DNA from 2 places in the Streptomyces sp. L500 genome. Region 1 is predicted to be linked to the other one. Evidence: riboswitches for the same ligand, from Rfam matches in the RefSeq annotation. Region 1 holds a riboswitch; the other holds the start of a gene.
What was found. A riboswitch is a leader RNA that binds a small molecule or an ion and turns the genes downstream of it on or off. The one in region 1 is predicted to bind glycine.
Positions count from the first base shown of each region.

Region 2: it holds a riboswitch for glycine, as region 1 does, so the genes downstream of both, gcvP (aminomethyl-transferring glycine dehydrogenase) here and gcvT (glycine cleavage system aminomethyltransferase GcvT) in region 1, are expected to answer to the same signal.

Region 1 covers NZ_JBTOLC010000013.1:118,288-123,698, reverse strand. The annotation lists gene ACX9I7_RS15280 (enhanced serine sensitivity protein SseB) at 70-804, opposite strand; gene ACX9I7_RS15275 (AAA family ATPase) at 997-1,602, opposite strand; glycine riboswitch at 1,740-1,836, shown strand; gene gcvT (glycine cleavage system aminomethyltransferase GcvT) at 2,008-3,123, shown strand; gene gcvH (glycine cleavage system protein GcvH) at 3,191-3,568, shown strand; gene glyA (serine hydroxymethyltransferase) at 3,603-4,865, shown strand; gene ACX9I7_RS15255 (L-serine ammonia-lyase) at 5,098-5,411, shown strand, end outside.
Region 2 covers NZ_JBTOLC010000011.1:173,039-178,449, forward strand. The annotation lists gene ACX9I7_RS13910 (hypothetical protein) at 64-651, shown strand; gene ACX9I7_RS13915 (DUF5999 family protein) at 1,010-1,216, shown strand; gene gcvP (aminomethyl-transferring glycine dehydrogenase) at 1,323-4,208, opposite strand; glycine riboswitch at 4,399-4,508, opposite strand; gene ACX9I7_RS13925 (PRC-barrel domain-containing protein) at 4,629-5,063, shown strand; partial or broken gene ACX9I7_RS13930 (DNA polymerase IV) at 5,135-5,411, opposite strand, start outside.

The DNA.
Region 1 (5,411 bases):
GGTCCGCCTCTTCTCTTGGCCGTCTGCTGCTACCAGCTTACGAGCCCGCGGGGGCGGGCATGAGAGCTGTCACAGGTCACGGTCGTAGAACGGTCGTATCCGGGTGCGTATCCAGTCGCCCACGGGGTCGTCCTGGGCGACGTCCAGGAAGACCAGCTGCACGGGCCAGGGCACGGGCACCTGTCCCAGGGCGCGGCCGAGGGCGTCCAGGGCGGCGGAGCGGCTGCCCGGGTCGGGAAGGCCCAGCTCCACGCCGACGAACAGGGCGGGGCCGGCGCCCTCGACGCTGGCCAGGGTGCGGCGGGCGGTCCGGACCACGCCGGTGCCGGCGAACTCCAGGCCGGCGGCGGCCAGGAACGCGGTCGGCTCCTCCTGCCAGTCCGGCTCGTACAGCCGGACGCGGCCGCCGGTGGCGTCGCCGTCCAGGGCCGTGCGCCCGGCCCGGCACAGCCCGGCGACGGCGGGCGGCGGCAGGGGGACGGTGACGGTGCCCTCGGGGTTGACGACGATGCCGACCTGCGGGGGCAGGCCGCGGGCGAACTCGACGGCGGGGGCGACGGCGAAGGGCATCCCCTCGCCGGCGACGGCCGTGAACTGCTCCTGCGAGCTGAAGACGGGGACGTAGGCGGCGCCGCCGAGCTCCAGGGTGGGGAGGTCGAGGTCGGGGCTGTCGGGTCCGCCGCCCTTGGGCAGCGGAACCCACACGCTGCTGCGGCCGAGCGTCTCGACGATGCGGGGACCGGCGTCCGGGACGCCGACGGAGGCGGCGAGGACCGCCTCCAGTTCGTTGACTGGCCAGGTCATTGTCTTCCCACGGGGTGCGTCCGGTGTTTTCCGGGCACCTTAGCGGCTGCGCCTGGGCTTGCCGGGGGCGGGGTTGTCCGGCACCGCCGGATACGTCGGCGGTGGCCGCGCGCCGTCGCGGCGGGATAGAGGCCCCGGTCCCGCCCTTTCACCGTTTCCTGGGGCTCCGCCCCAGGCCCCGCCGAGCCGGCCTCAGCTGAAGGTGATCCGCCGCAGCGCGTTGGCCGCCTCGCGGTCGAGGAGGACGGCCGACGTCGTGCCCGCCGGGCGGTCGCCGGCCGTGAGGGCGGCGACGAGGCGGGCCGTCGCGCGGCGGTGGCGGGCGAAGGAGCGGGCGGAGACGCCTCGGCCCCGGGCGCGCTGGCCGGCGAGCGCGGTGGGCGGGTCGACCGCCAGGACGACGAGGTGCAGCCCCCCGCCCCGCCGCCGCGCGTCCCGCGCGAGCCAGCGCCGCACCCAGCTCCACTGCCCGCAGTCGTGTACGACGACGCTGTCACCCGAGCGCAGCGCCCGCCGCAGCGCGGCGTAGTGCGCGACCCTGACGAAGGGCCGCCAGAAGGCGTAGGGAAGCGCCGGCGACAGGCGTTCGAAGCGCTCGCGCACGTCCTGGGAGTCCACCCGGTGGACGGCGGCGGGCACCGCGCGCCGCATCAGCGTGGACTTGCCGCCGCCCGGCAGCCCGGAGACGACGAGCAGATCGCCCGCCGGATAGCGGAGCTCCGATATCGCCCCGGTGCCCCCGCGCAGATCACGCACCCCGTGCGTCTCCCCCGCCCCCACCTCCGTACGCACGGTGATCGCCCCCTCTCGCAAAGAAAAGGTAATCCAATTTGAGAGGCGGTGGGCGGTCCGTCGCACGCCCGTACGTGCAATGATGTGCGCGCCAAGCTCGACTCACGCTCGACTCAACTGCAAGCAATCGCATACTGGCCGCTCGAATCCGCGCGGGAGAGTCCCGGTGCCACAGGCGCCGGGCGCCGAAGGAGCAAGTTCCTCCCTTGAATCTCTCAGGCCCCGTACCGCGCGGGTGAGGCAGATCTGAAAAGCGGACCGCGCCCACGGCTCGGTCCCACCCAAGGTGCAAGCCGGGTTGCCTTTGACGACAGGCGAGGGCTCTCGGTGAACCTCTCAGGTTCCGATGACAGATGGGGAGGCCGCCTCTTCAGGCATTCCTCCGCGACCCACCTGCCCGGGAGCCCGATCATGACCGATGCCCCCCGCCGTACCGCCCTGGACGCGCTGCACCGCGCGCTGGGCGCGACCATGACCGACTTCGCCGGCTGGGACATGCCCCTGCGCTACGGCAGCGAGCGCGACGAGCACGTCGCCGTGCGCACCCGCGCGGGCCTCTTCGACCTGTCGCACATGGGCGAGATCACCCTCACGGGCCCCGAGGCCGGCCGGGCCCTCGACCACGCCCTGGTGGGCAACATCTCCGCGCTGGCCGTCGGCCGGGCCCGCTACACGATGATCTGCCGCGAGGACGGCGGCATCCTCGACGACCTGATCGTCTACCGCCTCGGCGAGGACGAGTACATGGTCGTCGCCAACGCCTCCAACGCCCAGGTGGTCCTCGACGCGCTCACCGAGCGCGCGGCGGGCTTCGAGACGGCCGTCCGGGACGACCGCGAGAACTACGCGCTGATCGCGGTCCAGGGCCCCGCCTCCCCCGCCATCCTGAAGTCCGTCACCGACGCCGACCTGGACGGCCTGAAGTACTACGCGGGTCTGCCGGGCACCGTCGCGGGCGTCCCCGCGCTGATCGCCCGTACCGGCTACACCGGCGAGGACGGCTTCGAGCTGTTCGTCGCCCCCGCCGACGCCGAGAAGCTGTGGCAGGCCCTGACCGAGGCGGGCGCGGACGCCGGGCTGGTGCCGTGCGGGCTCTCCTGCCGGGACACGCTGCGCCTGGAGGCGGGCATGCCGCTGTACGGGCACGAGCTGACGACCGCGACGACGCCGTTCGACGCCGGTCTGGGCCGGGTCGTGAAGTTCGACAAGGCCGGCGACTTCGTGGGCCGCGAGGCGCTGGCGGCCGCCGCCGAGCGCGCCGAGAGCGCCCCGCCGCGCAAGCTCGTCGGCCTGATCGCGACCGGTCGCCGGGTGCCCCGGGCCGGCTTCGCGGTGACGGTGGACGGCGCCGTCGTCGGCGAGGTGACCTCCGGCGCCCCCTCCCCCACCCTCGGCAAGCCGATCGCGATCGCCTACGTCGACGCGGCGCACGCCACTCCGGGTACGGAAGGGGTATGTGTGGACATTCGCGGCACCCATGAGCCGTACGAGGTCGTCGCCCTCCCCTTCTACAAGCGGGCCCGCTGAGTCCCCCTCATCTCATCTGTCAAGACCCCTTGCACAAGCACCCACGCGCGTACAGGAGAATCTAGCCATGAGCAACCCCCAGCAGCTGCGTTACTCCAAGGAGCACGAGTGGCTGTCGGCCGCCGACGCCGACGGTGTGGCGACGGTCGGGATCACCGAGTTCGCCGCCAACGCCCTCGGTGACGTCGTCTACGCACAGCTCCCGGCGGTCGGCGACACGGTCACCGCGGGCGAGACCTGTGGTGAGCTGGAGTCGACCAAGTCGGTCAGCGACCTCTACTCCCCCGTCACGGGCGAGGTCGTCGCGGCCAACCAGGACGTCGTGGACGACCCCGCGCTGGTGAATTCCGCCCCCTTCGAGGGCGGCTGGCTGTTCAAGGTGAAGATCACGGACGAGCCGGCCGACCTGCTGTCGGCCGACGAGTACACCGACTTCGCCGGCTGACCCCGCCCCGCTCCCTCCCGCGCAGGAAGAACTCATGTCGCTTCTCAACAGCTCCCTCCATGAGCTCGACCCCGACGTCGCCGCCGCGGTCGACGCCGAACTCCACCGCCAGCAGTCCACCCTCGAGATGATCGCCTCGGAGAACTTCGCTCCGGTCGCGGTCATGGAGGCCCAGGGCTCGGTCCTGACCAACAAGTACGCCGAGGGCTACCCGGGCCGCCGCTACTACGGCGGCTGCGAGCACGTCGACGTCGTCGAGCAGATCGCCATCGACCGGATCAAGGCGCTCTTCGGCGCCGAGCACGCCAACGTGCAGCCGCACTCCGGCGCGCAGGCCAACGCCGCGGCGATGTTCGCCCTGCTCAACCCGGGCGACACCATCCTGGGCCTGAACCTGGCCCACGGTGGCCACCTGACCCACGGGATGAAGATCAACTTCTCCGGGAAGCTCTACAACGTGGTCGCCTACCACGTCGACGAGCAGACCAACCTGGTGGACATGGAGGAGGTCGAGCGCCTCGCCAAGGAGCACCGCCCCAAGCTGATCGTCGCCGGCTGGTCCGCCTACCCGCGCCAGCTGGACTTCGCGGCCTTCCGCCGGATCGCGGACGAGGTCGGCGCGTATCTGATGGTCGACATGGCCCACTTCGCGGGCCTGGTCGCCGCCGGGCTCCACCCCTCCCCGGTGCCGCACGCCCACGTGGTCACCACCACCACCCACAAGACCCTGGGCGGTCCGCGCGGTGGTGTGATCCTCTCCACGGCCGAGCTCGCCAAGAAGATCAACTCCGCGGTCTTCCCCGGTCAGCAGGGTGGCCCGCTGGAGCACGTGATCGCGGCCAAGGCCGTCTCCTTCAAGGTCGCGGCCACGGAGGAGTTCAAGGAGCGCCAGCGGCGCACGCTGGAGGGCTCGAAGATCCTCGCCGAGCGCCTGATGCAGGACGACGTCAAGGAGGTGGGCGTCTCCGTCCTCTCCGGCGGCACGGACGTCCACCTGGTCCTGGTGGACCTGCGCAACAGCGAGCTGGACGGCCAGCAGGCCGAGGACCGCCTCCACGAGGTGGGCATCACGGTCAACCGCAACGCCATCCCGAACGACCCGCGCCCCCCGATGGTCACCTCGGGCCTGCGGATCGGCACCCCGGCCCTGGCCACCCGTGGTTTCCAGGCCGAGGACTTCCGCGAGGTCGCGGACATCATCGCCGAGGCCCTCAAGCCGGGCTTCGACGCGGCGGCCCTGCGCGGCCGCGTCACGGCGCTGGCGGACAAGCACCCGCTGTACCCCGGGCTGAAGTAGCGCCGAAGCGCGGGGTTAACCGGCCGGTACGGGGCACCGGGCACGCTTGAGGAGCGGCCCGGTGCCCCGCACCGTGACCCGGGCCCCGCCGCGGAGTGAGCTCCGCCACCGCGGGAAGCGGCCCGCATCCCGCACACTGATAGATGAATGCGGCATTCCGCTTCTGCCGCACCACCCCGTCACACCCTGTACCACCCCGTACCACCCCCCGACTCACAGAGGAGCTGCCACCGTGGCCATCTCCGTATTCGATCTCTTCTCGATCGGCATAGGCCCGTCCAGCTCCCACACGGTCGGCCCGATGCGCGCCGCCCGGATGTTCGTGGGGCGCCTGAAGAAGGACGGTCTGCTGGCCCAGACCACCTCGGTACGGGCGGAGCTCTACGGCTCCCTCGGCGCCACCGGCCACGGCCACGGCACCCCCAAGGCCGTCCTGCTCGGTCTGGAGGGCCACTCCCCCCGCAGCGTCGACGTCGAGATCGCCGACGACGAGGTCGAGCGCATCCGCACCACCAAGCGCCTCAAGCTCCTCGGCGCCGAGATCGG
Region 2 (5,411 bases), on a different contig from region 1:
ACAGCGTCGTCCGCACCCCGCCCCGCACCCCCGTGTCTTTCCTTGAGCGAGAGGCGACCCACCATGCCGCTGCATGTTCCCCCTGCTCCCGCGCCTGCCCTCCGCACGGTCCTGGCGGCCCTCGGTTCCCCCACCGCCGTCCGTGAGGCCCGTACCCCCTCGTTGCGGTCCGCCCGGACCCCGCTCAGCACCGAACTCCCGCTGCCCGTCCACCTGCTGGAGCGGGCGGGCAAGCCCGGCGGGGTGCCGCGCACCCGGCTGACCGGCTGGCGGTTCCAGATCAAGGAGGGAGAGCGGGCCGTGGCGGCCGGCGAGGCCGTGCTCACGGCCGACGGCTGGGCGTTCTCCCACTTCTGCGAGGGGCCGTACGTGGCCTCCACCGAGCTGGCCCTGCGCCAGGCCGAGGCGCTGACCACCGCGTACCAGCCACGGCTGTTGTCGGTGCCCGAGCTCTACATGCTCACCCTCTGGCTGCACGCGGACATCACGGCCGACGCCGCCTCCGAGCTGTTCGCCCCGGGCGACGTGCTCGTCCCCCTCGCACCGGCGCCGCCCGGCATCGCGGCCCACCGCCCGCACCGGGCCGCCGATCTGCTGCCCGCGCTGACGCCCCGGCTGGCGCCCCCGCACCGGCTGCGGGCGACGGCCTGACGACCGCCCGACCGGACCTCACGGACCGGCGGAGCCGACCCGGCCGGGCCCCGGAACCGTCGCGCCCCGTGCCTCCCCGCACCAGGGGAGTCGCGGGGCGCACCGCTGTCCCCGCCCTTCACCCTTCCGGGCTAGTCCGATGCGGCCATCCCGAACCCCCCGAAGGGACCGTCCAGTTGGGAGCAACCGCCCGCGCGGGTGACGCGTCATCACCCCGTGAGGAGCGTCCCTGGGAAATCCCTGCGGAACGAGGCCCGTAGGGCAAGACTGGGACCGACCGACGATGACAACGGGGGGCGGCATGAGCGACGCGTCGAGCCGCAGGACAGCCACCACATCAGAGCGAAAGATCACTTCCATGTGCCCGCACCAGCCCACGTGCCCGTCAGCCGACTCCGCCGACCGGGAGGCCGCCCACCTCGTGGTCGCCTACCCGGAGCAGGGATGGAGTCTTCTGTGCAATGGCGTCCTCTGCTTCGAGGACACCGGTGAGCTGCTGCCGGACGGACAGATCATCGCTCCGCACCGGGCGCTGGGCACCGACCAGGTGGTCACCGCCGCCTGACGCGGCCCCACCGCCCTCGCCCGGCACGCCGCACGGCGGCGTACGACACGAAGGGGCCGGTCCGGCGCCGTAGCGCCGGACCGGCCCCCACCCGTGCGGGTACTTGTCAGCCCTCGTACTCGTCCAGCGGCGGGCAGGAGCAGACCAGGTTGCGGTCACCGTAGGCGCCGTCCACGCGGCGCACCGGCGGCCAGTACTTGTCGGCCTTCGACTGCCCGCCCGGGAAGACGGCCTCGTCGCGGGTGTAGGGGTGCTCCCACGCGCCCGTCACCGAGGCGGCGGTGTGCGGGGCGTTGCGCAGCGGGTTGTCCTCGGCGGGCCACTCCCCCGTGCCGACCTTCTCGATCTCGGCGCGGATGGCGATCATCGCCTCGCAGAACCGGTCGAGCTCGGCGAGGTCCTCGCTCTCCGTCGGCTCGATCATCAGCGTGCCGGCGACCGGGAAGGACATGGTCGGCGCGTGGAAGCCGTAGTCGATCAGGCGCTTGGCGACGTCGTCGACGCTCACGCCGGTCGCCTTGGTCAGCGGCCGGAGGTCCACGATGCACTCGTGCGCGACCAGGCCGCCCGGGCCGGTGTAGAGCACCGGGTAGTGGGGCTCCAGGCGCTTGGCGATGTAGTTGGCGCCGAGCACCGCGACCTGCGTGGCGCGCTTGAGGCCTTCGCCGCCCATCAGGCGGACGTACGACCAGGAGATCGGCAGGATGCCCGCGGAGCCCCAGGGCGCGGCCGAGATCGGGCCGACGCCCGTGGCCGGGCCCGCGGTGGGCTGGAGCGGGTGGTTGGGCAGGTACGGGGCGAGGTGGGCGCGGACGGCGACCGGGCCGACGCCGGGGCCGCCGCCGCCGTGCGGGATGCAGAAGGTCTTATGGAGGTTCAGGTGCGAGACGTCGCCGCCGAACCGGCCCGGCTTGGCCAGGCCCACCAGGGCGTTGAGGTTGGCGCCGTCGACGTACACCTGGCCGCCGGCGTCGTGGACGGCCGCGCAGATGTCGGCGACGTGCTCCTCGAAGACGCCGTGGGTGGAGGGGTAGGTGATCATCAGCACGGCGAGCTCGTCGCGGTGCTGCTCGATCTTGGCGCGCAGGTCCTCGACGTCGACCTCGCCGTCGTCGGCGGTCTTGACGACGACGACCTTCATGCCCGCCATCACGGCGCTGGCGGCGTTGGTGCCGTGCGCGGAGGACGGGATGAGGCAGACGGTGCGCTGCGTGTCGCCGTTGGCGCGGTGGTACGCGCGGACGGCCAGCAGGCCCGCGAGCTCGCCCTGGGAGCCGGCGTTGGGCTGGAGGGAGACCTTGTCGTAGCCGGTGACCTCGGCGAGCCGCTCCTCGAGCTCGGTGATGAGGGTGGTGTAGCCCTCGGCCTGCTCGATGGGCGCGAAGGGGTGCAGCTGGCCGAACTCCGGCCAGGTGACCGGCTCCATCTCGGTGGTGGCGTTGAGCTTCATGGTGCACGAGCCGAGCGGGATCATGCCCCGGTCCAGGGCGTAGTCGCGGTCGGCGAGGCGGCGCAGGTAGCGCAGCATCGCGGTCTCGGAGCGGTGCTGGTGGAAGACCGGGTGGGTGAGGTACTCGTCGCCGCGCAGCAGGCCCTCGGGGAGCGTGTCGAAGGTCGTCCGGTCGAGCGCCTCGACGTCGGCCTCCACGCCGAACGCGGCCCAGACGGCGGCCAGGTGGGCGCGGGTGGTGGTCTCGTCGCAGGAGATGCCGACGTGGTCGGCGTCGGTCGGGCGGAGGTTGACGCCGCGCTCGCGGGCGGCCTCGACGACCTCGGCGGCCCGGCCGGGCACGCGCACGGTGACGGTGTCGAAGTAGGCGCCGTGGACGACCTCGGCGCCCCCGGCGCGCAGGCCCTCGGCGAGGATCGCGGCGTAGCGGTGGGTGCGGCGGGCGATCGCGGCGAGGCCCTCGGGGCCGTGGTACACGGCGTACATGCCGGCCATGACGGCGAGGAGCACCTGGGCGGTGCAGATGTTGCTGGTGGCCTTCTCGCGGCGGATGTGCTGCTCGCGGGTCTGGAGGGCCAGGCGGTAGGCCTTGTCGCCGTCGGCGTCGACGGAGACGCCGACGAGGCGGCCGGGCAGGCTGCGGGCGAACTTGTCGCGGACGGCCATGAATCCGGCGTGGGGGCCGCCGAAGCCCATGGGGACGCCGAAGCGCTGGGTGGTGCCCACGGCGATGTCGGCGCCGAGCTCGCCGGGCGGGGTGAGGAGGGTGAGGGCGAGGAGATCGGCGGCGACGGTGACGATCGCGCCGAGCTCGTGGGCCCGCTCGATGACCGGGCGGAGGTCGCGCACGGCGCCGGAGGCCCCGGGGTACTGGAGCAGGACGCCGAAGACGCCGCGCTCGGCGAGCTCCTCGGGGATGCCCGCGGACAGGTCGGCGACGACGACCTCGACGCCGGTGGGCTCGGCGCGCGTCTCGATGACGGCGACGGTCTGCGGGAGGGTGTCGGCGTCGACGAGGAAGACACCGTCCTTGACCTTGCCGACGCGCCGGGAGAGGGACATGGCCTCGGCGGCGGCGGTGCCCTCGTCGAGGAGGGAGGCGCCGGAGGTGGGCAGCCCGGTCAGGTCGGCGACGACCGTCTGGAAGTTGAGGAGGGCCTCCAGGCGGCCCTGGGAGATCTCCGGCTGGTAGGGCGTGTAGGCCGTGTACCAGGCGGGGTTCTCCATGACGTTGCGGAGGATCACCGGCGGGGTGAACGTGCCGTGGTAGCCCAGGCCGATCATGGAGGTGAGCACGGTATTGCGGTCGGCGAGGGAGCGGAGCTCGGCGAGGACCTCGGCCTCGGTGCGGGCCTCGGGCAGACCGAGCGCCCCGGCGCTCTTGATCGCGTCCGGCACCGCGGCGGCGGTGAGCTCGTCGAGCGAGCCGAAACCGACCTGGGCGAGCATCTTGGCCTGGGCGGCGGTGTCGGGACCTATGTGGCGCGCCTCGAAGGGCGTGCCGCGCTCCAGGTCGGTGAGGGCGATGCGGTGGACGGTCATCTGCGGAGGCCTCCTGGTCGATGCGACCTGCGAGGGGCACCACGGCGCGGGTACCCGGACGGCCTCCCCCTCTGTCATCTCAACCTGAGAGCTTCACCGGACCGCGGCGCACGACCCGGCTTTCACCGTCGGTGAGGAGGGGCTTCGGCGTTACTGCCTGACCTGGGCCCGCCCTGCTTTCCAGAGTGACCTCGTCCATGCGGTACGGGTGCCTGAGAGATTCCGGGGAGGATTTGCTCCTTCGGCGCCTTCCACGAACGCCTTTGTGGGCTTCGAGAAGAGCTCTCCCGCACGGGGTCTGCGGCCACTGGCCAGCCTACCAGCGAGGGTTTCCGGGTGGATCTCCCGAGTGGCCGGTTTCACCTTCGTGGTTTTTCGTGGTGACGAGGACCGTCATGGGCGGGGAGCAGCGGAGGAGCCGTGCAGACCGACATCGACCCCCGGAGCCTCATCGGGCGCAAGGCCTTCGACCGGGACGGCGTGAAGATCGGCACCGTGGACGAGGTGTACCTGGACGACGCGACCGGGGTGCCGGAGTGGGCGGCCGTGCGCACCGGCCTGTTCGGCCGGGACGCCTTCGTGCCGCTGGAGCCGAGCCGGGTGGAGGACGACGGCCTGCGCATCCCCTTTGAGCGCGCGCTGATCAGGGAGGCGCCCGGTTTCGGGGTGGGCCGGCACCTCTCCCCCGCGCAGGAGCTGCGGCTCTACCGGCACTACGGGCTGGAGCTGCCCTCGCCCGAGCCGGCACCGCCACCGCCGCCGGCGCCGGCGCCCGACGGCACGGCCGCCGGGGAGCCCGCGTCCGGGGAGTCCTCGTCCGGGGACCCTGAGGGGGCGGGCGGCGCGGGCGGCTGATCGTCGGCCGGGCGGATCAGCGGCAGGGGGTCGGCGGGGTGGAGCGCCGGGTCGTCGACGCGGAAGGTCCGCACCCGGCCGGGCGCCGACCAGGGTTCCTCGAAGCGGACGGTGACGCGTCCGACGCCGCTGCCCTGCACCCAGCCCGGCCCGTGCTCGTCGTGGCGGACGTCCAGCCCGGGAAGCCATCGCGGCGGACCCTCGGGGGCCTTCTGAGGCTCTTGGGACGTCTCGGGCTCTTGGGGTGCGGCCTCGGCGTCCTCGGCCGCCCTGGCCGCCGCTGCGGCCTCGGCGGCGCCGGCGGCGGCCTGGGCGAAGAGGTCCTCCTGGGTGTAGTCGGCGAGGCCC